Regions from separate parts of the Lysinibacillus sp. RU7 genome, predicted to be linked through region 3. Evidence: riboswitches for the same ligand, from Rfam matches in the RefSeq annotation. Region 3 holds a riboswitch; each other region holds the start of a gene.

Region 1 (7,729 bases), on a different contig from region 3:
ACTGGACGATGAAGATTTTTATGAGGAAGTGGTAGCGGAAGGAACCGCTGAAAGCTTTTTACTGACTTGCTCTGTAGGTATTGATGATGACGGCGAGTACATCACGTGGAATTTATTTTACGAGGATGGATTTAGTGAATCCGATACAATCCCTCTTCATAAATGCAAGTTTGATGTGTTTGATAAGGACGCACTAACAGCAGAGATGAAAAATCAGTTCCGTAAATTGCTAATGAAAGCAGCAAACAATGGCGAAGCAGACGCTGCACCCGCCCAAGCTTTGCTCACAAAACTAATATAAAAAGAAGGTAGCCTCAAAAGTGAGTGCTACCTTCTTTTATTGTTCACGGGAGAAAAAGTGGCGGAATTTATAAAATGCAAATGCGGACGCAATAACAAAAATTGCAAATGCAATTGGGAAAATAATTAAAAATGAAGTCGTCATATGTATCCCCCTTCTGTACTACTTGAGTATAGCATAGATTGTATCGTTTTTTTGAAATAGCCCCAACCTCTTTGAAAGAGAGAGACTGCTCGCCTCCCTCTTTAGCTCAAGCTCTCCTATATTTTTCAGTCACGACCGCGGCTATACCTTGTCCTCGAACAGCTACCGCCATCATTCTCCCAGCGATCAATGTCTAAGTAATCATCCAAGCTGTCATGCATTCTTCCTTGATGAAGAGACAAAACTGTGCTCACTACCGAAATATTCATCATCCTTTTTTAAAATTTTTCATGCTTATCTCTATATTATGAAATGAATATGTTTCAGTTCATTCGATAAGATATATTAATGCACTTGCATTAATAACCCGTAATTTTCTTTATACACCTTTTTTGATATGTTAAGGAAAAGAAAGGGGTATTGTTATGCGAATTTTTGATGCACATTTTCATATTATTGATTTTGACTTTCCGATTACCGAAAACCAAGGCTATTTGCCCCCTAGTTATGTTGTCGAAGATTATCAGGGTGAAACAGCTCATTTCAATGTATTAGGTGGCGCTATTGTGTCGGGTTCATTCCAAGGATTTGACCAAAAGTATTTATTAGCAGCGCTCAAAAAAATGGGACCAACATTTTGCGGCGTCACACAATTACCGTTTTCAGTGACGGATCAAGAAATACTCCATTTACATGCAAACGGGGTAAAAGCATTACGCTTTAACATTAAAAGAGGTGGTTCAGAAGACTTATCGAAGTTAGATTACTTCGCTAGAAGGGTTTATGATTTAGTGGGATGGCATAGTGAACTTTATATGGATGCAAAAGAGTTACCTGAAATTGCAGCAAAGATTGAAAAATTACCAGCAATATCCATCGACCATTTAGGATTATCTGAGGAAGGACTACCACATTTATTAAAGCTAGTGGATAAAGGGGTGTACGTCAAAGCTACTGGTTTTGGTCGCGTAGATTTGAATGTTAAGAATGCCTTAAAATCAATTTATGAAATCAATCCAGAAGCGCTGATGTTCGGAACAGATTTACCATCTACACGAGCAAAAAGACCTTTTGAATACGCAGATATTGAACTGATTCAACAGCTATTTGATGAACAAGCTGCCAATAAAATTTTATACTCGAATGCGGTTAAATGGTATTTCGATTAAAGTGCAGATTCTTTCTACTAAACGTAAAAAACCGCATGTCGAGTAATTCCCGATCATGCGGCTTGTGTTAAATATGAAACTCAATATTTTCTTCAACGAAATCCCATTTGTATGGTGTTTCTTGGTATACGTAGTAGTTAAGCCAGTTGTAGAACAATAAGTGTGAGTGTGCACGCCATGTGTTTTTAGGCTCTTTTAGCGGATCGTTCTCTGGGAAATAATTCACCGGCATCTCAACATTATCGTCCTTGGCGATGTCACGTACATATTCATCGCGTAATGTCGTCGCATCGTACTCTAAGTGTCCCGTAATCATAATGTGTTTATTATCTTTTGATTGGACAATAAATACACCCGCATCATCAGAATAACTTAACAGTTTTAAATCACTATGATTGCGCACTTCATCAATCGAAACAGATGTATGGCGGGAATGTGGTGCTACGTATTCGTCGCTAAACCCACGCACTAAGTCGACCGTTAAATCTGTAATAACGTGCGAATAAACACCTGAGCATTTTTTCGGCAGCTCAAACTTCCCAATTCCAAAGTGATGATACAACGCTGCTTGTGCTCCCCAACAAATGTACATAATCGATGTCACATTGACTTTTGCCCAGTTCATAATTGTTGCAATTTCCCGCCAATAAATGACTTCTTCAAATTCCATCCGCTCTACAGGTGCACCTGTAATAATCATGCCATCAAATCGACGGTGTTTCACTTCATCAAATGTTTTATAAAAAAGCTGTAAATGCGATTTCGATACATTTTTAGATTCATATGTCGCTGTATTTAAAAATGTCACATTCACTTGAAGTGGTGTATTACCTAGTAAACGTAGTAATTGCAATTCTGTTTTCTCTTTTTCTGGCATTAAATTGCAAACTAAAATGTTTAGTGGTCGAATTTGTTGCGTGCGGGCGCGATCTTCCTCCATGATGAAGATTTTCTCTTCTCGTAGTAAATCTCCAGCTGGTAATTTTTTCGGTATGTTAATCGGCATACTCGTATCCCCCATTTCTATGAAATTAGAAAAAACATATCTATACTACAATAGATATAGATGATGTCCTTTCTTAAAACTTTCCTATCTACGCAAAAAACCTCTCATTCCAGCAAATAAGAATGAGAGGGTATTAGACGCTCGCTCTTATCTTTCAAGGAAAGTCCTTGCTGGAAGTAGCACCTTTCTAGTATGACTAGAGGTTGCTGAAGCTTCATCGGGCCATGTCCCTCTGCTTCTCTTGATAAGATTATTAAATTAGATAAATTGTATCACGCGAATTAGAATATTTCAACAATTCAATCAAAAATTTCTCGTAAGCATGTAAACGAGTGTTTCCGCGCTTCGTTATCAAAAATAGAGGTGCTAAACATGATTTCATCTACGCCTGTTTCTTCAATAAACACCTTTAACTGCTCCGCTACCGTTTCTTGACTACCAATATATGTGTATTGTCGTTGTTGCATCACTGCGTCACGTTCAAAAGGTGACCAATTCGCGTCCATATTTTCGACTGGTGGCTTTAATAGCTGATGATCGCGTCGAATAATGGATAAAAAGAATTGATAGAAAGTTGTCGCTAAGTAGTGTGCTTCTTCATCGGTATCCGCTACAATCGCATTCACACATGCTAATACATATGGTTTTTCACAGTATTCACTCGGTGTAAATTGCTCCCGGTAAAGCTTGATGGCACGTGTCAAGAAATCTGGTGCAAAATGAGAAGCAAATGCATAGGGCAATCCGCGTCGAGCAGCGAGCTCCGCACTGAACAGACTAGATCCTAAAATCCACATCGGAATATTGTCACCAAATCCTGGGTAAGCGCGAATTGGATCTGTCTCTTTAGCGTCACTTAAATAATGCTGTAGTTCTAATAAATTTTCTTCAAAATCCTCCCCAGCTATATTCCGACGAAGTGCTCGAGCGGTAAATGGATCTGTTCCAGGTGCGCGACCAAGACCTAAGTCGATGCGTCCTGGATACATTGCATTCAATGTACCAAACTGTTCTGCTACGATAAGGGGTACATGGTTTGGTAGCATTACACCACCTGAGCCGACACGAATATGCTTTGTTGCTTCTGCAATATAGCCAATACCTACCGCTGTAGCGGAGCTTGCGATAGCGCGGCTATTATGATGCTCCGCTAGCCAATAACGGGTATAGCCTAACGCATCTACATGCTGTGCCAAATCTCGCGCCCGCACGAAGGCTTCATGTGCGGTTTGTCCTTCTAGTACGGGTACTAAATCTAATACCGAAATAGGCAGCTTTAGTTTTTTCATGTCCTCACCCTTTTTCTTGTTCCATTTCTTTTCGTTTTTTCGTTACAAATAACATGAGCCAGCCGATGACACCCGCAAAAATAAGATAAAAAATAGATTTCGGTAAACTTTCATTCCAATAATTCACCGCTTGTAAAAGGCTCACAATCATTAAGCCAATACCTACTACATTATGTATTAAAGAACCCGCTTTCAGTTCTACTCAGCTCCTTTCTAATATTTCTATTGTTACGGATTTCAAATACGATAGCAAATGAAAAAACCGCTCTCTTTAAGAGAACGGCGCCACCTGTAGATTTTGTTGTTTTTAAGTTTTACCTATAAATATAGATAGACAAAATCAAACTTCGAATTTATTTATACTCTAATCCCCTCTCTTTAAGAGAATGGCCTATTTCATCATTCTAAAATTTTCACGGTGACGGTGCGCCGTCCCCAACTATACGCTTTATCATTTGTTGGCATAAAGACATCGATTTTATTGCCTTTAATCGCGCCACCTGTATCCCCTGCAACGGCTTCACCGTAGCCTTCCACCCACACTTTTGTCCCGAGTGGAATGACCTTTGGATCAACTGCAATGACTTTTGCATCCGGGTTTTTCTTCAAATTAATACCTGTACTAGTAATACCTGAACAGCCACGACAACTTGCTGTAAATGCTGTTGCTGTTACCTCCAATGTTTTCACTTCTTTTTCATCCTGTACATCTGTTTTTGCTGTTGTATCTGATTTCGATTCTTCAGAAACCGTTAGTACTTCATCTACTCTGATTATATCGCTCGATAAATTATTTAAGGATTTTAGTTTGTTTACTGTTGTGTCGTATTTTTTCGCTAAACCGTATAACGTATCGCCCTTTTGTACTGTGTGTGTTGCCGCATCTGCCGATGTAACAAACATTGTCATACTTAAAAGTAAGACCCCTAGTAAAGACAAGATACTTTGTTTGCGCATAAATTACCTCCACTATGATTAAAGTTTTTCCCTACAATATAATCTTAACCATTTTAGATTTCATGCTTGTTACAAATCAAAGCCGTTTCCGTTACAGAAATATTACTGAAAACAAACAAAAATGCCCGTTTGTAACGAAACGGACATCAAAATGTTAGGTTATTTTTGCATAAATTTGGTTAACTCTTCATAACGCTTCATTGTTTGCTCGTAACCCATTTGATACGTTTTATTCATCACCGAAATATCTTTTTCAAAGCTATTTAGTGCATAATCAGGTCGAAATATAAATGCTTGTCCTGTTGCTTCGAGTGACTCCACATATTCTAAAGTTGCATTATACCGTTCTGCGCGACTTGCCATTGCTTGAGCTAGCGCTGGATACTTCCTAGCAAATAATTTCATCACCCATTTACTTTTACGATCCATTTCTTTTCGGTAGCCTTTAGGACGGGTAAGCACAAAAATATGCTTGTCGAAACCATGCGCCTCTGCTCGCTTCACAGGAATCGGGTCAGCTAAACCACCATCATAATAAGGGACATCATTCAATTTAATCTCTGGAAATAAAATCGGAAGCGCACATGTAGCCCGTAGCATCGTACACTGTGTATCCATTGTAAGTGCGTCCATGTACTCGACTTCTCCTGTGTAAGCATTTGTTACCCCGAACTCAAGCTGACCGTCAAAAGTGCGATACGTCTCCCAATCAAATAGATCAAGCTGATTCGGTAACACATTATACGCAAAATCGAGCCCAAAATAACTACGCTCTTTCAGGAAATTACCAATGCCCATATAGCGCTTATCATGTCTATACGTAGAAAGAACACGCAATGTACGCTCCTTTTGCTCTGCTACGTAGGAACAGGCGTTAATCGCACCAGCTGAAATAGCAACAATGTATGGTAATTTCATTTTTTCATCGATAAACGCATCGAGTACGCCTGCTGTAAACAATGTTCGAAATGTCCCGCCCTCTAAAATAAGGCTTGCATCTTGTACTTGAGACACAAAAGTCACCTTCTATCCTATTAGTTTCTTATAGTGCGAAAATAATTGTACTAGTGCCGCAAAATCTTTTTCAAATGTTGGCTGAATGATACTTAATTGGACAAGTCCTCGCTGTTTTAAGTAACGACTCGCACCGTGCAAAGCAAAATCATTTAACTGTGTACACGTATACAAATCTTCCATCCCTACAAATGTAACAATAATTGGATAGTGCCATGTTTGCAAACCGTATTGCATATAAATAGGAGAAGTAAGTACCGATTCAAGACGATTTTTCAGTAACTCAAAACGTTCGGGATATTGTTCAAGTGCTGCAAATGTATTTGCTAATAAGTATGCTGGAACTGTAAACGGCATTTTTTCATGGTACGTAGAAAGATTGACATAGCAAGGGATATGATCGCTAGCAATAGGCACTTCATTATAAAAGACAAACGCAAGACCGCTCAGTGCCCCAATGGCCTTCCCACTCACAGCTGTTGCACAAAAGACATCTTGTAATGAGAACGGATGTGTACCAAAGGAGCTGATACAATCTACACAAAGCTTTACATCGTATTTTTGGCAAAGTAAAGTGAGCTCATTGAAAGGATTTAATGTACCAGTAGATGTTTCGCCATGTACAAAGGCAAGCCATTTTATATCGTGTTCTTTTATAATGTGCTCAAGTTCTTCAAGATTAAATGCCTCTCCCCACTTGTAGTATTTCTCCGTAAAGGACAGTTGCCAGTTCCTCGCCTGTTGGATTAATCTTTCCCCAAATTCTCCGTTGCTCAGTACAAGTCCTGGCTGATTGGGACAATTTGCTTTTACAGCGCCTAGCATAACCTCGTTTGCTGCCGTGCCTGAACCGACAATCGTTGCCACAAAACGGCTATCGGCAAGCGCTAATAGCTGTCGTTGGACATCTTGATATAGCATCGTCGCATCCATACTGCGATGTGACAGTTCCGTGTGGGAAATAGCCGTTGTTTGTTTCACAGGACCAGGGTAAAATATTTTCAACTCTTTTAACATGCGGTGGCGGAATGTATCAATCGCCTCCTTTGTTAGTACCATTGGCAAGTACTGTGCTTCTTTTGGTCCAACAGCGGGTGCAAATTGTGTAAAGCCAATTTGCTTATACATTTTTTCTTCCCGTGTAGTGCCTGAAATCACACAAGCAGAAAAATCTTGTTCGTAAAAGTAGGCATATAGTGCTTTAAACAACTTAAGCATAACGCGACCGTTGCGATGCTCTTTTTTGACAGCTAGTAACCGTAACTCACATAGATGACGACAAAGTTCTTTTGGTAAATGATGCTCTATAGGCCCTAGTTTTTCATCGAGTGAAAATGGGCGGATAGCACGAAAGGCAACCATTCCTACAAGTTCCGCCTCTTTGTAAACAACGATGTATGTATTTTCATGATGAAAGCGATCGACAAGACGGCGCGTCACATTTTTCTTGTGCTGCGGAATTTCCTCAACGAACGTTTCGTAATTTAACTCTGCGATTTGCTCAAATTCTTTTTCTGTTGTCGCGATTTTTGTCCAGTACATATTATTTCACTCTTTCTATTAGGTTGTGACGATGCTCAAATGTCAGTAATGCTAGTATCGCAACGAGTATAAGAAGGTCAAACTTCCCCGTTGCTACTATATAGATGCTATATGTCATAAAACCAATTACCATGCTAATCGTTAAACTTTTTGTAAACGGTAATGAAATAACAAAACCAGCGATTAGCGCTAACAGGAGAATCGGTGAAAAGGTAAGTAAAGCGCCAATGCCCGTCGCAATTCCTTTTCCCCCTTTAAACTTTAACCAAAATGGGTATAGATGACCAAGTACAACAAACAACATCCC
Region 2 (7,729 bases), on a different contig from region 3:
AAGAAGCACGCCAGGAATGGTAGGAGAATAGACAAAGCAGTACAACAAAGACTCAGGTTGAATGGATAAAGAAGCGTCTCATTATAAGGTTCAATACCAAAATATGTTCTGGATTAAAAAAGAGAGATAGATTTAAAAGCACATGCAGTGAAGAGCGGCGACTCCTGCGGGATGAGCTTGAGCTGAAAGCCCCGCAGGAACGTAGTGACAAGGAGATTGAAGCCAAGCCCGCGGAAAGTGTCCGCTCGTAGCGAAATGTGCGGTCAAGTATATATTTTAGTGAAGCGTCTCATATAACACATAAAAAAACTTTTCAGGTAGAATGATAAGTAGGAAATTATAACAAAGAGGTGATGTTGTAATGGCAAATGCATCCTCAGAAACGACTATCCATCAGATAGAGCATATTAGCGCATTACGTGGGATTTTACAGGAACAACAACAAGATGTAGCAGAGTTAAGTGCAATGATGAAGCGATTTGAATCGTATAAAGATGTCGGTATGGATTTGATTGGGGCAAAGAAATATACAGAAAAAGTAGTAGAAATTCAAGATGCTCAACATAATCGGTTTCGTAAGTTAGATGAAATCATCTTCCATCATCGAAAAGAACTAAAGAACGAAGAAACGACGTATAGTACGCTGTTGACTTATGGAAAGGAAGTACGGAAGTTAGAGGCTGGTTTACGCACATTGCGATTATTTACACAGGATGTGATTGATATGCTTGTGCAAAATAGTACGGTCATGAATCGAGCAGACGATCGAATCGCTTATTTTGAAAAACGTGTAGCTACTTTAGAAGTTGAGATACAGCAATGGATAGAGAAATTGGCGCCTTAAAAATTTTTAAGGTGCCAATTTTTGTTCTTTCGTCTATTTGTGTCGCATATACAGTATTGTTTATGTCGTTAGGTATAGGTCTAAAGTATTCATGTGGCACTTTTTGGAAATTAAAAATGAATAATAGTTCTTTCTGTAGATTTATATAGGACAAATTGACGGGAGACTAATTCCTTAATTTGGAGTATAAATAAAATTTCCGCTTGTATCAGCGCATAAACATAGTAATCTTTAAAGGGGTAATTTAAAAAAGTGAAAGAAGCGTGATTCAATGTTTTTTAAAAAGACATTACATCAAGAACGCATCAACATCGATTTATTTCAAGTGAAAATTCAAATAGACAAACATCCGAAACTAAAACAACAACTGACTATGTTAAATTTAACGGACGTGGATTTAAAATATTTATGTGCCTTTCAACCGTATGTTGAAAAAAATATTAATGAAATTGTGAATCGTTTTTATGATGTGCTCGGAATGAATCCTGGTCTCATTAAAATTATTGATGACCATAGTACAGTTGAACGGTTAAAAATAACGTTGAAAAAGCACATATATGAAATGTTTTGTGGTGTCATCGATGAAACGTTTTTCCACAAGCGTGAGCGTATTGCACGTGTACATGTGCATATCGGCTTACCGACACAAAGCTATATTGCAGCCTTTCAAACGTTGAATCTGTCTTTTATGGAATATATAAAACAATACATCCCGCATACGGAAGATCAGTTTCAAACGTTATTAGCTGTTTCGAAAATCTTGAATTTGGAGCAACAGCTTGTATTAGAAGCATTTGAAGCGTACGTAGAAGAATCCAAAAATGCGGTAAATAACCAAAAAGCAGCAGTAGGTCATGCGATTGTGGAATCGGCAGAAAGTTTAGCGGACATTGCGCAACAAACCAATGCCTCCTATCAACAGTTAAATGTGCAAACAGAAGAACTCGTAGCCTATGCAAAGCGTACAAATGAAATTTCATGTGCAACAGAACGGCAAGCAATTGAAGGAAAAGACCAAATGCATGCCCAATCCGCGAATATGATGACGATTGCTTCCTCTGTCGATGAAGTAGCACGTGATGTGCATCGTTTAACGGATATGACAAAGCAAATGGAAAACATCATGGCGATTGTCACAAATATCGCAAATCAGACGAATCTGTTAGCGCTGAATGCCTCGATTGAAGCGGCGCGTGCAGGGGAGGCTGGCAAAGGGTTTGCCGTCGTGGCCAATGAAGTGCGAAAATTGGCAGAGCAAACGAAATGTTCTATTGATACAGTAGGGAATTTATTGAACGATACAAATGAACGGACGGAAAAATTGGAGCGTTCTCTAGCACGAATTCAGCAAGACGTTCAATTTGGTGAGGAAGACATGCGACAAACAGAGCAAAAATTTGCGCATATTTTATGTTCCATGAGTGACACGAAAACCCAAAATGGTTTAATTGAGCAAAAAATTCAAGACCTTTGCAGTGTCATTAGTCAACTTTCGATTGCTTTTGATGCGGTCACGAACTCCGCCGATAAACTAGTCTATATTTCACAAGAACTAAATGAATAAAGTATTCTCCGCTATTTGGGGAATACTTTTCTTTATTTTGTAATACAAAGTCCCGTTATTTGCTCTCGAAAAGGTTTATACTGTATGTAGGATATTTCTACCGTATAGGAGAGGTCAATATGAAGACGATAGTAGTTGTTGGGGGCGGCATTACAGGGTTATGCACGATGCATTATGTGAAACGCCAAATGAAAGAAAAAAACATAGAAGCGAAGTTAGTTTTGATTGAGCGCAATGAATACTTAGGTGGTAAAATTCATTCCACGCACGAGGATGGTTTCATTATGGAAACCGGCGCTGATTCTATGGTCGCACGTCATCCAGGTGTGTTGGAGTTAGTTCGTGAGTTAGGGTTTGAATCAGAGCTTGTCTACAATGAGACAGGCGTTTCCTATATTCATACAAATAATGAACTGCACGCGATTCCAGCAGGTTCTACGTTCGGCATTCCGATGAGTATCGAATCCTTGCAAGCAAGTACGCTAATTTCAGATGAAGCGAAGCAACGTGTATTACAAGATGCAACGATGCCGAATACAACGTTTACGAAGGAAAGCTCGATTGGGGCGTTTCTTGAACACTTCTTAGGAGAGGAAATTGTACGGAAGCAAATTGCTCCTGTACTTGCCGGTGTGTATTCAGGGGACTTATATCAACTTTCCCTTGCTTCGACATTACCGTATTTAGTCGACTATAAAAATGAGTACGGCAGTATTATGAAAGGTTTTGAAGCAAACCGTGAGCAGTTTGAAAAGGCGGCCAATAAAAAATTCATTTCATTCCGCAATGGGCTATCGGCCATCATCGATCGGTTAGAAGAAAGTTTACCTGACGTAACATTTATGAAAAAGGCCGAAGTGCATAGCGTAACGAAAATGGGCGACCAATATGAAATGGTCGTAGGAGAAGAAACGATTGTAGCGGATATTGTGGTATTAGCTGTGCCGAATGAAACGGTACGTGAAGTGCTGAAGGATGAAGCGTTGCAAGTGAGCTTGAATAAATTTACAACTGCTTCTGCCATTACACTGTATGTCGGTTTTGATGTACCAGATAGCATATTACCGGCAGATGGAACAGGTTTTATCGTCTCACATAATAGCGATTTAGTATGTGATGCTTCTACTTGGACGAGTCGCAAATGGAAGCATACATCGGCTGACGGGAATTTGCTCGTACGTTTATTTTATAAAAATGTGAATCCACGCTATGCAGAACTCGCAGCAATGACCGATGATGAACTTGTAGCGGTAGCACGGAAGGATATTGCACTCAGTCTCGGTATTCAGGATGAGCCAACTGTTGTTAAGGTAACAAAGTGGATCGATCAAATGCCACGCTATGATTTAGCGCATCATGACGCCTTATCGGTTGTCGTGGCAGATTTAGCGAAGCGCTATCCCAATGTACTGCTTGCGGGTTGCTCTTATTTTGGCGTAGGGATCGGTGCGTGCATTCAAAACGGGAAGCACACAGCCGAGCAGATTGTCGCTATTTTATAAGAAATAATGCATGAAAACGTTTACTATCGCAAAACGTCTTGACGTTCGTTTCATATAACGTTATGATTCTTTTAATTATTGACAAAATTCATATATTTTCTTATCGAGAGAAGCGGAGGGACTGGCCCAATGAAGCTTCAGCAACCAACAATAGTCAGGTGCTAAATCCAGTCGGCAAATGCCGTAAAGATGAGAAGGAATGACGATTTTATAGCCTTCTTATACAAAGAAGGCTTTTTATTTTAGAAAAAAATAACTGAAAAATTGTGCAATTCAGTATAGGGAAAAGAGGGGCATAGATGGGGTTACTTGAAGCTTTACAGACGCGTGTATTAACGGCAGATGGCGCGATTGGGACACTGCTTTATTCATATGGGTTAGATTATTGCCATGAGGAAATGAATGTTACAAGACCCGAAATAGTAGAGAAAATTCATGAGCAATACATTGAAGCGGGAGCAGATATTATTCAAACGAATACGTACGGAGCTAATGCGATTAAATTAGCGCGTTACGGCTATGAAGGTCGTGTGCAAGAGTTTAATGAAGCAGCAGTGGCAATCGCTAAAAAAGCAGCTGAAGGTAAAGCCGTCTTTGTACTCGGAACAATTGGTGGTATTCGTGGTATTCGTAAAAGTGATGCGACATTAGCAGAAATTGTGACGGCTATCGACGAACAGGCAAAGGTGTTACTCGCTGGTGGGGTCGATGGTATTTTACTGGAGACATTTTATGATTACGAAGAAATCCAAGCAGCTGTTCAAACGGTTCGTGCCTTAACAGACTTGCCGATCATTGCTCAAGTATCAATGCATGAGCCAGGTATTTTACAGGGGGGCATTGCACTGGGGGATGCACTTAGTCAGCTGGAAGCACTAGGAGCAGATATTGTTGGTAGTAATTGTCGTTTAGGACCATTCCATACGATTCAAGCATTTGAAAAAGTGAATTTACCGGAAAGAGCTTATTTGTCTGCTTATCCAAATGCCTCGCTACTAGATGTTGAAGATGGCCGTGTCGTGTATGAATCAGAGGCTGATTATTTTGCACGGGCAGCAGAAGAGCTAGTGAAGCAAGGGGTACGTTTAATCGGTGGTTGTTGTGGCACAACGCCAAAGCATATCGAGGCGACGAAAAAACGTTTAGCCAATAGCCAGCCCATTACAGAAAAAGCGAAAAAGCCTGGGACAGTGGAATTTGTTCGTTCACCAGAGCCACGTCAGTATGAACCGCTTCATATGAAAGCAAAACGTGAACGTTCTGTGATTGTAGAGCTAGATACACCGCGTCACCTTGAAATCGAAGGGTTTGTGAAAGGGGCAAAAGCACTTTACGAAAACGGAGCAGATGTCATTATGATGGCGGATAACTCACTCGCTTCACCGCGTATTAGTAACATCGCCATGTCCGCTATTTTGCAAAATGAAGGGGTACGTGTTCTCCCACATTTAACGTGTCGTGACCGTAACTTAATTGGCTTACAGTCACATTTAATGGGGCTTGATGCACTGCAGCTACATGATCTTTTAGTCATTACAGGTGATCCGACAAAGGTAGGGGATTTCCCAGGGGCAACAAGTGTATATGATGTGTCATCGATGGAGCTGATGGCACTCATTAAACAGTTAAATGAAGGGATTTCATTTTCAGGCAAGCCACTTCGTAAAAAAGCTAACTTCTCGGTTGCGGGTGCCTTTAATCCGAATGTGCGTGTCGTAGCACGTGCTGTAGACCGCTTGGAGAAAAAGCTGGAGCATGGCTGTGATTACTTTATTTCGCAACCCGTGTATTCAAAGGAAAAAATAATTGAAACTTATGAAGCGACGAAGCATTTAGAGGCACCCGTTTATATTGGCATTATGCCAGTGACAAGCTTTAGAAGTGCAGAATTTTTACATCATGAAGTGCCGGGCATTAAGCTGTCGGATGACGTGCTAGCGCGTATGGAAGCGTGCGGGGAAGATAAAGAAAAGGCGACGGCAGAAGGTGTAGCCATCGCGAAAGAACTATTAGATACAGCATGTCAATATTTCAATGGTATTTATTTAATTACGCCATTTTTACGATACGATATGACACTTCAATTGTTGGATTATGTCAAAGAGCTAGATGCAAAAAGAGAAGGAGCACAAGTAAATGCGTAACCACCCGATTTATGAACAACTAGAAAAGCGAATCCTCATTATTGATGGTGCGATGGGGACGATGCTACAAAATGAAAACTTAACACCGGAAGATTTTGGCGGCGAAGAATTAGATGGCTGTAACGAAAACTTAGTCCTTACACGTCCGGATGTGTTAAAAAAGATTCACCGTGCTTATTTAGAAGCCGGTTCGGATATTATTTGTACGAATACATTTGGTGGGACACCACTTGTATTAAATGAATATGATTTAGGCCATAAAGCGGATGAAATTAATATTCGTGCGGTCGAATTAGCGAAGGAAGCGGTAGCGGAGTTTTCCACACCAGAGTGGCCACGTTTTGTTGCGGGGGCAATGGGACCGACGACGAAAACCTTATCGGTTACAGGCGGTATTACATTTGAAGAGCTAGAGGAAAACTTTTATCAGCAGGCGCGAGCACTTGTCCAAGCAGGATCTGATTTAATTTTACTGGAGACGAGTCAGGATATGCTGAACGTAAAAGCGGCAACGATTGCGATGCAGCGCGCGTTTGATGAGCTGGGTGTCGAGTTACCCGTGATGATTTCTGGCACAATTGAGCCGATGGGGACAACGCTTGCTGGTCAGTCGATTGAGGCATTTTACATTTCGATTGAGCATATTAAGCCGTTATCAGTTGGTTTAAACTGTGCGACAGGTCCAGAATTTATGACGGATCATATTCGTTCCTTATCGGATTTAGCGACAAGTTATGTTAGTTGTTATCCAAATGCAGGGCTTCCAGACGAGGAAGGTTGCTATCATGAAACGCCAGATTCGTTATCGAAAAAGCTACGCGGCTTTGCTGAAAAAGGCTGGCTCAATATTGTAGGTGGTTGCTGTGGTACGACACCAGCACATATTGCCGCGATTCGCGAGGCAGTGGAAGGGTATGCTCCGCGTCAGATGCCTGAAAAGGCGCATGGTCACGCTGTTTCAGGGATTGAGCCATTACAATATGATGATTCGATGCGTCCGTTATTTATTGGGGAACGTACAAACGTGATTGGCTCACGGAAATTTAAGCAATTAATCATTGATGGCAAATTCGAGGAAGCGGCAGAAATTGCCCGTGCACAAGTGAAAAACGGAGCACACGTAGTGGATATTTGTTTAGCGAATCCAGACCGTGATGAAGTAGAGGATATGAAACACTTCATGCCGGAAGTCGTCAAAAAGGTAAAAGTACCAATCGTCATTGACTCAACGGATGAAAAAGTAATGGAAGAGGCGCTAAAATTCTGCCAAGGGAAAGCGATTATTAACTCCATTAACTTAGAGGACGGCGAAGAGCGTTTTGATGCCGTGATGCCGCTTGTGAAAAAGTACGGGGCTTCGGTCGTTGTCGGTACAATTGATGAAATTGGTATGGCTGTAACACGTGAGAAAAAATTAGAGGTAGCGAAACGTTCACATGATTTATTGACACAAAAATGGGGCATTTCACCGGAGGATATTATTTTTGACCCACTCATGTTCCCAGTTGGTACAGGGGATGAACAATATATCGGTGCTGCGGAAGAGACAATTGAAGGCATTCGTCTCATTAAGGAGCAACTACCGGGTGTGTTAACGGTACTAGGTGTAAGTAATATTTCATTTGGTTTACCGCCAGTTGGTCGTGAAGTATTAAATGCAGTGTATTTATACCAC
Region 3 (7,729 bases):
ACGATATCATGTGATGGCTTCCCTTTAAAATTTGCGTACATCCCAATACCGCACGCATCATGTTCAAATTCTGGCGAATAAAGGCCCTGTGGTTGTGGATATTGATGAAAAGTCATAATAAATTCCCCCCAAATCTTTCACTAACGTATTTACATTTTAAAGTTTCCGAAATAATATAAACAATATATAGTTTGGATGGAATCAATCTAATATTTCGATAAATGAGGTGAAAGCGTTGGAATTAAGGCAATTACGCTACTTTGTAGAGGTAGCTGAGCGAGAACATATTTCTGAAGCAGCAGAATATCTTCACGTAGCACAGTCAGCGATTAGCCGACAAATTGCAAACTTAGAAGATGAACTAGGAACACCGCTTTTCGAACGAATTGGGCGCAATGTTAAATTAACACCAATTGGTAAAATTTTTTTAGAACATGCAATTACCGCGTTAAAGGCAATTGACTTTGCTGCAAAGCAAGTGGAAGAATACTTAGATCCAGCAAAAGGCACAATCAAAATCGGTTTCCCGACAAGTTTAGCAAGTTATGTATTACCAACGGTTATTTCTGCCTTTAAAAAGGAATATCCCCATGTATCTTTTCATTTACGACAAGGTTCGTATAAATTTTTAATCGAGGCTGTGAAAAATCGAGAATTAAATTTAGCTTTTTTAGGACCGCTTCCTCCGAAAGATGAAGCGATTACGCCCACCATTCTGTTTAGTGAGAATATCCATGCACTATTACCAGCAAATCATCCACTTGCCAAAAACGAGCGTCTTAACTTAGTAGATTTACGTAACGAAAATTTCGTTTTATTCCCAGAAGGGTATATTTTGCATAAAGTAGCTGTGGAAGCATGTAAATCAGCCGGCTTTGTCCCAAAGATTACATCTGAAGGAGAAGATATGGATGCATTGAAAGGGTTAGTGGCGGCAGGTATCGGAGTGACGTTATTACCTGAAAGCTCCTTATCTGACTCGACACCACGCTTGACCGTAAAAGTTCCAATCGCATTACCTGTAATCCGTCGTACAGTTGGTGTCATTTCCCCAACGAACCGAGAACTCGCTCCATCTGAACAAGTATTTCTACAATTTGTTACAAACTTCTTCTCTCGCTTAACACAATTTCAATAATGTGGGCAGTAGGGGGATTGGGAAAGTAAAAACTTTCCGAATCCCCCTACACTTCTTAATAATTCTCTACTCAAAATACCTTTTCAAAAGCGCCCTTCTTACTGAGGATTTCCTGGGGAATATTGGCGAACCCTGCTTAGAAAAACGCAATTTACGACAAAAAAATCCCGAGGTTGATGTTCACCTCGGGATCAATTGATTTATTATTTTGATACAGGTACGACAGCGCCGCCCCACTCTTCAAGAATGAATTCTTGAATTGGTTCAGAATGTAATACTTCTACTAAGCGAGCAATTGCTTCACTGTCTTTGTCTTCACTACGAACTGCGATGACATTTACATATGGAGACTCAGAACCTTCGATTGCGATTGAATCTTCAAGTGGATTAATTCCAGCATCGATTGCAAAGTTAGAGTTGATAACTACCGCATCTCCTTCACCTTCTTCATAGTATGTTACTAATAATTCAGGTGCAGAGCTTGCATCAATTACTAATTTTTTCGGATTGTCTACAATATCATCAATCGTTGCAGCTGTTTTGTCGATACCATCTTTTAGTGTGATTAATCCTTGTGCTTCTAATAATTGAAGAATACGACCTTGGTCAGATACTGAGTTTGAGATGATAATTGTAGCACCATCTGGTAGCTCGTCTAATGATTTATATTTTTGAGAGTAGATACCGATTGGCTCAATATGAATCCCACCCGCATTTACGAAATCATAGCCCTTTTCTGCAATTTCAAGCTCTAAATAAGGGATATGTTGGAAATAGTTCGCATCAAGATCACCAGACTCTAAATCTTGGTTTGGCATAATATAATCTTGGTATGGCTTAACCTCTAAATCGATACCCTCTGCTTCTAAAATTGGCTCTGCTTCTTTTAAAATTAGTTCATGTAAACCGTTTGAAGCACCCACAACAATTTTTGTATCTTCTGCTGTTTCCCCCGCCTCATTTGCTGCTGTATCATTTGTTGGTTTTTCTTCATCAGAGCCACAAGCTCCTAATGCAAGTGCTAATGATGGTACTGCTAATAATGATAAATACTTCTTCATGTGTTGAAACCCCTTTTCTTTATCTTATATGTCTTTTTATAAAAACGGCTATCGCCGATACTACCTTATCGTTTGTCTGTACGTGCTGTAATCGCATCGCCAATCCACTGGATCACAAATACAATTACTAAAATAATAATCGTTGACATCAACACTACATCATCACGACTACGCTGGAACCCTTCGATAAAGGCTAAGTTCCCTAAACCGCCTGCTCCGATAATCCCTGCCATCGCTGTGTAACCAACAAGCGCAACAGCTGTTACGGTAATCCCTGAAATAAGGGCCGGTAAACTTTCTGGAATAAGCACTTTAAAAATAATCGTGGATGTTTTAGCCCCCATTGAACGAGCCGCTTCAATAACGCCTTTATCAATTTCGCGTAATGCGATTAATACCATACGTGCGTAAAACGGTGCAGCCCCAATGATTAATGCAGGAAGTGCTGCATTAGTGCCACGAATTGTACCGACTAAAAACTTTGTAAATGGAATTAATAAAATAATCAAGACGATAAACGGAATCGAACGGAAAATATTTACAAGTGATCCCGTTAAAAAATGAACGATTTTATTTGCCCACATTTGATTCGGACTCGTTAAAAACAATAAAATCCCAATGGCTAAACCTAAAATAAGCGTAATAACGGTTGAAATGGCTGTCATGTAAATCGTTTGGTATGTTGCCTCATACATCGTTTCCCAGTTTACATTCGGAAATAATTGACTAAGCATGTTCAATCACCTCCGTCTGAATTTCATGCTGCGATAATATGTTTAGTGCTTGTTGCACTTGCTCTTCTGTACCATCAATATGAACGATTAATGTCCCGTATGGACCACTTGTTGTATGTGAAATCGAACCATGTACAATATTTACATCGACGCCGTATTCTTTAATGACTTGCGAAATGATCGGCTGTTCTGTTGCTTGTCCAACAAATGTCACTTTCACAAGCTTCCCTGTAGGGTAATTTGTTAAAATTTGCTCAATCGATTCTTTTGTTTCGCTTGTACCAGATACTTGTGAAACGAATTTTTTTGTAATTGGCGCTTGCGGGTTTTGGAAGACATGTAATACTTCGCCTGCCTCTACTACCTTTCCAGCTTCCATGACAGCGACACGATGACAAATTTTGCGAATAACATGCATTTCGTGTGTAATCAATACAATTGTTAAACCAAGTCGCTTATTAATATCTAATAATAGCTCTAAAATCGAATCCGTTGTTTCTGGATCAAGTGCAGATGTCGCTTCATCACAAAGCAATACTTCTGGATTGTTTGCAAGCGCTCGTGCAATGCCGACACGTTGCTTTTGACCACCTGATAGTTGTGAAGGATACGCTTTGTCACGCCCTGCAAGACCAACTAACTCGATTAACTCTGCTACACGCTTTGCGCGCTCAGCCTTTGGTACACCTGCAATTTCTAATGGAAACGCAATATTTTCTTCCACTGTACGCGACCAAAGGAGATTAAAATGTTGGAAAATCATACTAATTTTTTGACGCGCTGCACGTAGCTTATTGCCCGAAATCGCCGAGATCTCTTCACCATTCACCACTACCGAACCTGTTGTTGGCTTTTCTAAACCATTTAACAGGCGAATCATTGTACTTTTACCAGCACCACTATAGCCAATAATACCGTATATTTCGCCTTTCTCAATCGCTAAGTTTACATTGTCAACAGCTTTTAGTTCACCGTTTTTCGTCTTGTAAACCTTTGTTATATTACTTAACTCAATCATAATAAACTCCTTCTACACGAAAAAACCTTCCTACTAATATAGACAAGCAGAAAGGTTTTCGCACAATTTATACGTTAACCGTTCTCTCATCTTTCAAAGCAAAACTTTGAGTGACTTGGCACCTTTTCACAATTGTGATGGTTGCCGGGCTTCATAGGGCACTTCCCTCCACCGCTCTTTATAAGAGTAACGTTATAAAATTTATTTTATGCATGTAAATGTACCATGACTGTTAATTGTCCGTCAATTGTTTTTTAACATTTCATACAAATTTAGTACGGATTGAAACGCGTACACCTTTTGGGCAATTTTACCGTTTTTAACGATTACTAAACACGGCACACTTTCAATTTCATAGTCATACGCTAGGTCTTCCATATAATTTAAATTTGCTTTACCAAGGGGTAATGTGGGCAGTAACTCTTCCACTACATTTAACATTTTAGATGCAACAGCACATGTACCGCACATCGGTGTATATAAATAAAAAGCGGCCATCTCTTTTTCGTTTATGATTTCCTGCCACTGTTCTTTTGTCCAGTCTTCCATCTGCTCATCCTATTTCACTTTGAATTTAGCCGCTTGTAAAATATCACGCACGACACTACTTGGTGCCTCTGCTACACCATTAAACGGCACAGGTAATTCAAGTTGCACAGCCTCGCTATATGTTCGGCGCATAATTTTTCTTAAATAATCCCCTGATTTATCGCGATCAAAAAAGGTAAATATCTCAATATCTTCGTATGGTTCAAGTAAATCGATTAATGCTTCTTCGTCTATCGTGCCATTTGTACACAAAATCAATACTTGCTCAGCAAGAAGGGGTGTAATTTTTAATTTATCAGAGCGACCTTCTACGATTATACACTTTTCAATCATTCAATTCTCCCCCTACGTTGAAAAAAACGCCAAAATCCATACTAGATTCAGGCGCTTCTTTGTATTATTCAGAAATAAACTCTTCGTATGCTTCGGCAGTTAATAGTTCTTCCACTTCTGCTTCATTTGAAAGTTCAACTACAATCATCCAAGCATTTTCGTATGGAGATTCATTAACGAATTCTGGGTTATCTGATAATTCGTCGTTTGCTTCTACTACTGTACCAGATACTGGTGAATATAATTCAGAAACTGTTTTTACTGACTCTACACTACCGAACGGTTCGTTAATTGTTACTGTATCGCCTACTTCTGGTAGCTCAACGAATACAATATCACCAAGTTCGTTTTGTGCAAAATCCGTAATACCAACGCGTACTTTATTGCCTTCGATTTTTACCCATTCGTGTTCTTTTGTGTAGCGTAAATCTTTAGGAATACTCATGAAAATCCCTCCAACAAAATGTATAAATCTCTTTCAGTTTGACATATTTCATTAGTAAAAACAAGGTTGTATTCAGCCTATTTCCACGTTTCTGAGAAGTCAGACTCCTTGAAACCAAGCGTCACCTTTTCACCATCTGTCACAATGGGGCGTTTAATGAGCATCCCATCAGATGCAAGCAAAGCTAATTGCTCTTCTTCGGACATATTTGCTAATTTATCCTTTAAGCCTAGTTCTTTATACTTGTTACCTGACGTATTGAAAAACTTCTTTAGTGGCAGACCACTTTTCTTATAGAGCTCTGTTAATTGTTGCTGTGTTGGCGTTTGTTCAACAATGTGTACAGATTCGTAAGCGATATTGTTTTCTTCTAGCCATTTTTGCGCCTTTTTACATGTCGTACATTTTGGATATTGAATAAATTTCAGTGGCATGTATGTAGCTCCTTTTATTGTTATCTTCTCTTCTATTGTATAAGATTTCCTAGCAAAATGCTAAAAAAAGACTAAATAATATGCCTCACCACCATAAAAGATGTCCCCTCTCTATCATCATATTCATACATAACAAAGAACGACAAAAAGGATTGTAAACTATTAATATAAAAAATCCGAATGCTGTCGCATCCGGATTTTTTAACATTAAACGACGTATTTTTCAGCTGCAATCAGTTTTGCTGCTGCTTCGCGTTTTTTCGGAATTAAGTTGTAAGGATTGTTACGTGTTAATTTACGAAGAGCTGACAACATCATGCGACCATTATCGCCCTCTACTGAAGCAAGTAATGTATCCTTTGCTTCTGCTTCAATAATAGCAAACGCTTCTTGACAGAAGATTTGTGTGTAAAGAATTTTTTGGGCTGCTTTTTCTGCACCATCACGCTCAATGGCTTTTTGTGTACGGATGACTGCTGATTCCATCGCATATAATTGGTTGGCAATGTTGGCAATGTTGACAAGCAGCTCTTGCTCTTGATCTAATTTTGCACCGAACGCCTGCGCCGCTGTACCTGCTGCAAGAACTGCGATTTTCTTCGCGTTCTTCACAAGATATTTTTCTTGTGCTAACGGTGCATCTTCAAGCTCTTCTGGCATCATCATGAGCAATTCACTTTGTAGATTTTGCGCTACTTGAAGAAGTGGTAACTCCCCTTTTAATGCTTTCTTCATAAATGTGCCTGGTACGATCATACGGTTAATTTCGTTTGTCCCTTCGAAAATACGATTAATACGAGAATCACGGTAAATACGCTCTACTTCATATTCTGCCATAAAGCCATAACCGCCGTGTAATTGTACCGCTTCGTCCGCGATATAATCCAATGTTTCCGTGCCAAATACTTTAGCGATTGAACATTCGATTGCATACTCAGCCACAGCTGCTGCAATGGCTGCTCCATTTTTTTGCTCTTCTTCTGATAGCTGGCTCAGTGTATCTTCGAAGTACCCTACTGTACGATAATTTAATGACTCTGAAGCATATAAATGTGCTGCCATTGTCGCTAATTTTTCTTTCGTTAAGTTGAAGCTAGAAATTGGCGTTTTAAATTGTTGACGTTGGTTCGTATATTGAATAGCAAGCTCCAGTGCACGCTTCGATCCACCTACAGTCCCTATACCAAGCTTATAACGACCGATGTTTAAAATGTTGAATGCAATGACGTGACCACGACCCACTTCACCAAGTACGTTTTCTACTGGTACTTGTGCATCTTCTAAAATCAATGTACGAGTAGAGGATGATTTAATGCCCATCTTCTTCTCTTCCGCCCCTACAGAAACGCCTGGGAATGCTCTCTCTACGATAAACGCAGTGAATTTTTCACCATCGATTTTAGCGTACACAACGAATACATCCGCAAAGCCTGCGTTTGTAATCCATTGTTTTTCACCATTTAATACATAGTGTGTTCCTGCTTCGTTTAATTTCGCCGTTGTTTTTGCACCTAATGCATCTGAACCCGAACCTGGCTCTGTTAACGCATACGCAGCAATTAACTCACCAGAAGCTAATTTCGGCAAGTATTTTGACTTTTGTTCGTCGTTACCGAATAATACGATTGGTAAAGAACCGATACCTACGTGTGCACCGTGCGTAATAGAAAAGCCACCAGCCACAGCCATTTTTTCAGCGATTAACGCTGAAGAAATTTTATCTAAGCCAAGCCCCTCATATTCTTCAGGTACATCCGCAGCGAGTAATCCTAATTCACCTGCCGTTTTCAATAAACGTACTGAATGCTCAAACTCGTGGTTTTCTAAGTTTTCTACTACTGGTAACACTTCATTTTCTACATAGTCAGCTGTTGTTTGCGCAATCATTTTTTGCTCATCTGTGAAATCCTCTGGTGTAATGACACGATTGATATCTACGTCCTCGATTAAAAAGCCGCCGCCTTTAATGATGTTTGTTGTTAATTTCATATCCATTTCCTCCTCATAGTCATTTCAT
Region 4 (7,729 bases), on a different contig from region 3:
AATACGCCATCTTGAATTGTTTCCGCATCGTTTAATTTTCCTTCGATAGCCGCGCGAACCATTGCACGTGTGTAAGAAAGTTTCATACGAGAACCTACGCCGTACTCGCCACCAGTCCAGCCAGTGTTTACTAAGAATACTTGTGAACCGTGCTCGTCAATTTTCTTCCCTAGTTGATCAGCATACACTGTTGCTGGAAGTGGTAAGAATGGAGAACCGAAGCACGTAGAGAATACTGGTTCTGGCTCTGTTACGCCACGCTCTGTACCAGCTAATTTTGAAGTGAAACCACTTAAGAAGTGATACATTGCTTGCTCTTTTGTTAATTTAGAGATTGGAGGTAACACACCGAAAGCATCCGCAGTTAAGAATACGATTGTTTTTGGGTGACCTGCAACAGATGGTGTTACGATATTTTCAATGTAGTCGATTGGATACGCTACACGAGTGTTTTCAGTTAATGAGCCATCATCGTAGTCACATACACGTGTTTCTGCATCAACTACTACGTTTTCTAAAACAGCACCAAATTTAATAGCATTGTAAATTTCTGGCTCTTTTTCAGCAGAAAGGTTAATTGTTTTTGCGTAACATCCGCCTTCGATGTTGAATACACCATTGTCAGACCAACCGTGCTCATCGTCACCGATTAATTTGCGGTCAGCGTCAGCTGATAAAGTTGTTTTACCAGTACCAGATAAGCCGAAGAATAATGCTACGTCACCAGCTTCACCAACGTTTGCAGAACAGTGCATTGGGAAGATACCTTGCTCTGGTAATAAGTAGTTCATAATACCGAAGATGGATTTTTTCATTTCACCAGCATATTCAGTACCACCGATTAAAATGATTTTCTTTTCCATTGACGTAATGATGAAAGTCTCAGATTGTGTACCATCAACAGCAGGATCAGCTTTGAAAGATGGAGCTGAAACGATTGTGAAATCAGCTACATGAGCAGCTAATTCTTCAGCTGTTGGACGGATGAATAATTGATGACAGAAAAGATTATGCCAAGCATACTCGTTTACAACTTGAATTGATAGCTGAGAGTCTTTGTCAGCTCCTGCAAATCCTTTGAATACGAATAACTCGTCTTTCTCTTTTAAGTAGTTAACCACTTTTACGTATAGGTTATCGAAAATTTCAGCTGAAATCGGTTGGTTTACTTTGCCCCAATCAATTTTGTCCTTTGAACCTTCTTCTTCGACCATATACTTATCTTTAGGTGAACGACCTGTATATTTACCAGTTTCAGCACGTAATGCGCCGTCAACTGTTAATGTAGCTTCACCGCGTGAAGTTGCTTTTTCAACTAATTGTGGTACAGAAAGTTGTACTTGTACATTTGTCCCGCTTAATAAATCCTTCAGTTCGTTGTTGATTTCTACTGAATTCATCGATTAAATACCATCCTTTTTTATATAGTTCCCTTAGATAAGGGCAGTTTATTCTTAATTCAAAAATAGTATAACACATTGCTTTTAATAATCTATACTAATTCTTAATTTATTTTGTGAATTTTTTATAATTCTTAAAACGATTATAAAACGTTTGACATAATAAAACAAATTTCGTAATATGGGAAATTGAACGGATACTCTTATCCCGAGTTGGTGGAGGGTCAAGGCCCGATGAAGCCCGGCAACCTGCAATACGTATAAACGTAACGTGTTGGTGCCAACCTGATGCAAGGACATATTCCTTGAACGATAAGAGTGAAAGGTAACGAAAAGTTAATTCCTTTCGCTCGATGAATGAGTGAAAGGGTTTTTTGTTTTTATAAGAAAAAATTCAGCATTTGGAATTTTTTCATTATTATAATGCTTTTCTAAATCCTCGTGTAAAAGTTAGCAACGGGCTTGAGTTTCAATCCGTACGGATAGACTTACATGGGTAATGAGTACCGTATCAATATTGCGTCTTTGCGCAGGGCAATTTTAGGAGGAAAACAAATGACAAACCGTCGACTGTTTACATCAGAAAGTGTAACAGAAGGGCATCCAGATAAAATCTGTGACCAAATCTCAGATGCTATCTTAGATGCGATTTTAGCCGCAGATCCTAATGCACGTGTAGCGTGTGAAACGACTGTCACAACAGGACTTGTATTAGTATCTGGTGAGATTACAACTTCAACGTATGTTGATATTAAAGGTATTGTGCGCGATACAGTAGCAGAAATTGGTTACACACGCGGTAAGTACGGTTTCGATGCTGAAAATTTAGCTGTATTAGTTGCAATTGGCGAACAATCACCTGACATTGCACAAGGTGTGGACCAAGCGCTTGAAGCACGTGAAGGTTCAATGTCTGACGAAGAACTTGAAGCAATTGGTGCTGGTGACCAAGGTTTAATGTTTGGTTATGCATGCAATGAAACACCAGAGCTTATGCCGCTGCCGATTAGCTTAGCACATAAATTAGCACGTCGCTTAACAGAAGTACGTAAATGTGGCGAGCTATCATACCTTCGTCCAGATGGTAAAACACAAGTAACTATAGAATATGATGAAAACAATACGCCTGTACGTGTTGATACAATTGTATTATCTACACAACATGATGAAGATATAACATTAGAGCAAATCCAAAAAGATGTAAAAGAACTTGTGATTCATGCTGTTGTACCGGCGGAGTTAATTGATGATAATACAAAATACTTCATCAACCCAACTGGTCGTTTCGTAATTGGCGGACCAAAAGGGGATGCTGGTTTAACAGGCCGTAAAATTATCGTGGATACATACGGTGGTTATGCTCGTCATGGTGGCGGTGCATTCTCTGGTAAGGATGCAACAAAAGTTGACCGTTCCGCAGCATATGCAGCACGTTATGTAGCAAAAAATATTGTAGCAGCTGGTTTAGCAGATCGTGCAGAAGTGCAGCTGGCATACGCAATTGGAGTAGCGCGTCCAGTATCAATCGCAGTTGACACATTTGGCACAGGGAAAGTAGAAGAAAGTAAAATGGTAGAATGGGTACGCGAATTATTTGATTTACGTCCAGCAGGCATTATTCAAATGCTTGATTTACGTCGTCCAATCTATAAACAAACAGCGGCATATGGTCATTTCGGTCGTACAGATTTAGATGTACCATGGGAAAAAACAGACAAAGCAGAGCTGTTACGCGAAAAAGCAGGATTATAATTACCATACCATTTCTTTGCAGGGAATAAGGTAAAAGCCGTCACAAATGTGGCGGCTTATTTTTAATTTAAGTGAAAAATTCAGAGGGGGCGATTATACAAATACTAGAAGGTACTAAGCGTGCTATTTTAGTGGAAGCCGTGCCTGCGGAAAGCGGGTCAGCCTTAGCGGAAATCAACACGCTTGATATTATAACTTACGCTATAAAGGCTCTTTCTAAGGAGTAGATGCTAACTTGAAAAGAGTGCTATTCATATAAAAAGATGCAATAATTTGTAAGTGTTATTCCGAAATAGCTAATCATGTAAAAAATAAACAGGGGAAGGTTGGTAATGAACCAAGCTCTCCTTTATAATAGAGAGCATAGAAGGAGAGGGAATTATGAATATAAAAAAAATTGGCTTAATACTAGCGACAGCAATTGTTTTAGTAGCTGCAATCATTTATGGTGGTACATATGGAACGGTTCAGCAAATCGAAATCGATAATACAGCCATTCAATTAGAAATTGACGGTTTTAAATTAAAAGAAGTGACAGTTTCTCAGGAAGAAAAAATTCATTCATCTGATCACACTTCTATCTATAAAGTAAGACAAGGTGTTTTTCTAGCGGGGACGTTGAAAATTGTCGAGAAAGTCATAGATAATGGCGATAAGGTTTTGTTTTTTGAGTTTATCAATGGGCGTGGCAACCAAATGGATTTACCAGTTACTTTAACGGTTAAAGGAACAGACCGCTATGAGAAGTTCGATATGATGGCAGAGGCGTATACATCTACAGATGAAGCTTATGGGGTAGATGAGACAACCAATGTCAAAGGAATCTATAATTTATATAAAGCAAATGATTTAACGAAATCAATGCTGCTTTCTCATAATTATGTATCTAAAAAAATTACTGAAGAAAATGATACTGGAAATGTTTCGAAAGTACGACAGTTAATAGAAGAAAATCAGTTTGGAGAAGTCGAGCAATTAGACGGAGGGTTAGTCATTCCTTTCTCAATGAAGACAACAGCTAAAAACGACATTTCAGAAAGTTGGATGATGATTTCAGCAGAGCCGCTTTTTGAAAATGAAAGTAATGCGACAGCATATAAAGAGCTATCAAATGCAGAGCAGCACAGCTCCATAAAATGGTTAACAATAAATGGTATGATGTCAAAATTACATACGGATACTGAGCCAGCTTTAGAAAATGTATACGGTAGAAACTTATTCAATATGGCGAATGATGCGATTTTAGAGAACTATCAAGAAACAGAAGAACGCTTCTACTATAATATGCTAGTTGTTTTAGTAAATAAGCTAGTAGAGTATAAAGAATCGGGTAAGCAAGATGCATTTGTCACGGAGTACACAAGCGGTCTTTTAAAGGAACAGTATAATATACAAGCCCCTTATATAAATGCACAAGAAAATGAAGTGATACATCAATTTTTATACGATACACAAGATGTACTACATGATGAGGCATTAAGTAGTGCCATGCTTGATTATGCTGATTTTTTAGCTGCGCAGAGAGCTAGAGGAAATGTGATTCATACACGAAATGGTTACTATATTACAGATTATATGGCCCTTCGGAAAAATAAAGAAGTGAAAAAATCACATGCTTCATTAAAACAGATTATTTCCAAAATGAATGTGTTATTTGAGGCTTATAAAATAACGAATGATGAAAAATATTTAAAAGCCGCTGTTTCGATGTTAAATGGACTTGAAGATTTAGGGGAACGATGGGTTAACCCGACAACTGGTGAACTATGGGGACAAACTACGTCAACATATGAATTCAGCGACAGCGCAGACAAAATTACTCCATCAGAAGCAATGAAGACCGTGGAATATTTAGAGGAACTAAATATCACATATAAAGGTGTTTTCAATGAATTAGTCAAAACACTTCAATAAAGAAATGGGCGTCCGTAAAACGCCCATTTTTTATTTGGATATGTTACTATCTAATCATTTGACCACTATTTAATGAATATTTAATATTTTTTTGATAAAATGAAATATATTAGTCTTTTATTATATGTTCAATGCATTATTTTTGAAGTGATTTATAGAACTGTCCTTTTTCAACGTATTCGCGAATAATGCGGTCCATATCTTCGCGATCTTCAGGCGTAATGTCACGCACGACTTTCGCAGGACGTCCCATCGCTAATGTATTTGGTGGGATTTTTTTGCCTGGAGGGACTAAGCTACCGGCACCAATAAAAGCGCCTTCGCCAATTTCAGCGCCATCTAAAATAATTGAACCCATACCAATTAATGCGCGCTTACGTACAACACAGCCATGTAATGTTACTTGATGGCCAATCGTTGCTTCATCTTCAATAATTAAAGGATTGTTTGGGCTCTGGTGCAAGCAACTTAAGTCTTGGACGCTTACACGATTGCCAATAATAGTTGGGGCCACATCGCCGCGAATCGATGTATTAAACCAAATTGATGTTTCTGCTCCGATAGTAACGTCACCAGTAATCGTCACATAATCAGCAATAAATGCGGATGGGTCTATGTTCGGATTTTTATCTTTATAAGGGTAAATCATATTCAATCTCCTCATTTCAAGCTAATATATATAATTATCGTATCAAATATATGAAACGAAATAAACAAACTTTTTGATAAGGCAAAAAAGTATGACTATTTTCTAGTTAAAGTGTGAGATAAGCATTCGTGCCGAATTAGGTTAGACAATGGAGGTAGCGAAAATGATGGAGAAGCAGTTACTTTCACACTTTTTAAACATAATGAACGAGAGTTTTAGGAGGAAGTCCAATGTGGAAATGGGAAGCTGAGGGGCAGCCGAAAGCGGTTGTTGCTATTTTTCATGGCGCTTATGAGCATTATGCATGGTATGCGTGGCTGATTGAAAAATTGCGCAGCACAGGATTTCACGTTGTCATGGGAGATTTACCGGGGCATGGTGTACAAACAAAAAATCATCGCTATCATGATGAAGATTTTAGTGAGTACTACACATATGCAAAACAATTAGTAGAAGTCGCTCAGACCGATAATTTGCCGGTATTTATTATTGGAAATGGGCTGGGTGCTACAATTGCAGCACGTGCTGTATACCGAAATAAAGTGGAATGTGCAGGTCTCATTATGGTGTCACCTTGGTTGCAACTAAAATTAGAACCAGGAAAACTATCCAAAGCGTTATCAAGTTTAAGTGCTATTACATCAAGTGTAAAGTTAACGCATGAGATTACCCATAATCGATTAACACGTAATTTTGAAGTATATGGTGAAATGAAAGATGAAATACCGTTTAACACCGTTGTGACAGTGAAATGGTATCGTGAGCTTCAACAGTTATTAAAAATGTTAAAAGACCCCGAAGTAAAGATTTCTTCGATCCCATTACTTGTCATGACAGGTGGGCGAGATAAAATTACAGATACAACTGCCTCTAAACAATGGCTTGTGCAACAAAACTCGAAAAGTTTTCAATTCAAAGAGTGGCCAGAATGCTTAAGTAGTTTATTTTTTGAGTTTGAACGGGAAGAAGTATTTTTATTAACAAAAGACTTTATGCATAATAGTCTGCGATCACTAGGCTATATTATTGATTAACTATAAAAACGCAGTAGGGTGAGCCTATTGTGTTTTTTTGTATTTAATTTCGGGATTAACTATTTTAAATTTTAAAAAAATTGGTTGAATGACGGTTCTTTTTGTAATATAGTGTATTTCAAACTAATAAACTATTTCAAAACAAAGGGGGTATTATATGGAAAGTATTGTTACCTTTTTGAACAATATTTTTTGGGGACCTTGGTTTATTTATGGGATCATGTTAATCGGTCTTTTCTTCTCCATCATTACTCGATTCCTTCAAGTCCGCCATATTAAAGAGATGTTCACTCTCATGTTTAAAGGGGAAAAATCGGAAAAAGGAATTTCCTCCTTCCAAGCGATGTCTATTGCGCTATCAGGTCGCGTAGGTACCGGTAATATTGCAGGTACTGCCACAGCCATTGGGATGGGTGGCCCAGGTGCAGTGTTCTGGATGTGGGCAATTGCTTTTATCGGAGCAGCGACTGCGTACGTAGAGTCGACATTGGCACAAATCTACAAAGAAGAGAGAGAAACAGAATATCGTGGTGGTCCAGCGTTCTATATTGAAAAAGGCATGGGGCAAAAGTGGTTTGCTGTTATTTTTGCAGTAGCAGCATTACTAGCAATGCTTGTTTTAATGCCTGGTGTTCAATCAAATGCGATTGCTGGGGCAATGAATAATGCATTCGGAATTGATAATTGGATTATCGGTCTAATTATTGCTATTTTACTTGGGGTTATTATTATTGGTGGGGTTAAATCGATTGCGAATGCAGCACAAGTCATTGTACCGTTTATGGCTTTAGCGTATATTTTAATGGCGATTGTCATTATTGCCATGAATATTGGCGAGGTACCACGTGTCATTGCACTTATTTTCTCAAGTGCATTTGGCGCTCAGGAAATATTTGGTGGTATTATAGGTTCTGCCATTGCTTGGGGCGTAAAGCGTGGTATTTATTCCAATGAAGCGGGTCAAGGGACAGGAGCGCACC

Evidence for each region. Region 3 has a riboswitch for S-adenosylmethionine ahead of AC3II9_RS03300 (methionine ABC transporter ATP-binding protein). Riboswitches for the same ligand answer to the same signal wherever they lie in the genome.
Region 1: it holds a riboswitch for S-adenosylmethionine, as region 3 does, so the genes downstream of both, metA (homoserine O-acetyltransferase MetA) here and AC3II9_RS03300 (methionine ABC transporter ATP-binding protein) in region 3, are expected to answer to the same signal.
Region 2: it holds a riboswitch for S-adenosylmethionine, as region 3 does, so the genes downstream of both, AC3II9_RS16020 (bifunctional homocysteine S-methyltransferase/methylenetetrahydrofolate reductase) here and AC3II9_RS03300 (methionine ABC transporter ATP-binding protein) in region 3, are expected to answer to the same signal.
Region 4: it holds a riboswitch for S-adenosylmethionine, as region 3 does, so the genes downstream of both, metK (methionine adenosyltransferase) here and AC3II9_RS03300 (methionine ABC transporter ATP-binding protein) in region 3, are expected to answer to the same signal.

The regions. Positions count from the first base shown of each region.
Region 1 covers NZ_JBYQFK010000014.1:106,708-114,436, forward strand. The annotation lists gene AC3II9_RS11990 (hypothetical protein) at 1-301, shown strand, start outside; gene AC3II9_RS11995 (amidohydrolase family protein) at 871-1,614, shown strand; gene metA (homoserine O-acetyltransferase MetA) at 1,682-2,620, opposite strand; SAM riboswitch class I at 2,765-2,871, opposite strand; gene AC3II9_RS12005 (LLM class flavin-dependent oxidoreductase) at 2,920-3,909, opposite strand; gene AC3II9_RS12010 (hypothetical protein) at 3,914-4,060, opposite strand; gene AC3II9_RS12015 (3D domain-containing protein) at 4,309-4,866, opposite strand; gene AC3II9_RS12020 (patatin-like phospholipase family protein) at 5,026-5,880, opposite strand; gene AC3II9_RS12025 (aminotransferase class V-fold PLP-dependent enzyme) at 5,893-7,422, opposite strand; gene AC3II9_RS12030 (glycerol-3-phosphate acyltransferase) at 7,424-7,729, opposite strand, start outside.
Region 2 covers NZ_JBYQFK010000023.1:57,263-64,991, reverse strand. The annotation lists gene AC3II9_RS16045 (tetratricopeptide repeat protein) at 1-23, shown strand, start outside; gene AC3II9_RS16040 (hypothetical protein) at 362-844, shown strand; partial or broken gene AC3II9_RS16035 (protoglobin domain-containing protein) at 1,116-1,634, shown strand; gene AC3II9_RS16030 (methyl-accepting chemotaxis protein) at 1,707-2,408, shown strand; gene hemG (protoporphyrinogen oxidase) at 2,528-3,910, shown strand; SAM riboswitch class I at 4,008-4,106, shown strand; gene AC3II9_RS16020 (bifunctional homocysteine S-methyltransferase/methylenetetrahydrofolate reductase) at 4,210-6,054, shown strand; gene metH (methionine synthase) at 6,047-7,729, shown strand, end outside.
Region 3 covers NZ_JBYQFK010000003.1:71,696-79,424, forward strand. The annotation lists gene gltB (glutamate synthase large subunit) at 1-116, opposite strand, end outside; gene gltC (glutamate biosynthesis transcriptional regulator GltC) at 236-1,138, shown strand; gene AC3II9_RS03290 (MetQ/NlpA family ABC transporter substrate-binding protein) at 1,342-2,199, opposite strand; gene AC3II9_RS03295 (methionine ABC transporter permease) at 2,265-2,933, opposite strand; gene AC3II9_RS03300 (methionine ABC transporter ATP-binding protein) at 2,926-3,951, opposite strand; SAM riboswitch class I at 4,035-4,138, opposite strand; gene AC3II9_RS03305 (thioredoxin family protein) at 4,195-4,500, opposite strand; gene AC3II9_RS03310 (toprim domain-containing protein) at 4,510-4,833, opposite strand; gene gcvH (glycine cleavage system protein GcvH) at 4,898-5,278, opposite strand; gene AC3II9_RS03320 (arsenate reductase family protein) at 5,356-5,712, opposite strand; gene AC3II9_RS03325 (acyl-CoA dehydrogenase FadE) at 5,920-7,701, opposite strand.
Region 4 covers NZ_JBYQFK010000015.1:101,848-109,576, reverse strand. The annotation lists gene pckA (phosphoenolpyruvate carboxykinase (ATP)) at 1-1,400, opposite strand, end outside; SAM riboswitch class I at 1,601-1,719, shown strand; gene metK (methionine adenosyltransferase) at 1,956-3,152, shown strand; gene AC3II9_RS12520 (hypothetical protein) at 3,534-5,066, shown strand; gene AC3II9_RS12515 (gamma carbonic anhydrase) at 5,203-5,715, opposite strand; gene AC3II9_RS12510 (alpha/beta fold hydrolase) at 5,946-6,749, shown strand; gene AC3II9_RS12505 (alanine/glycine:cation symporter family protein) at 6,907-7,729, shown strand, end outside.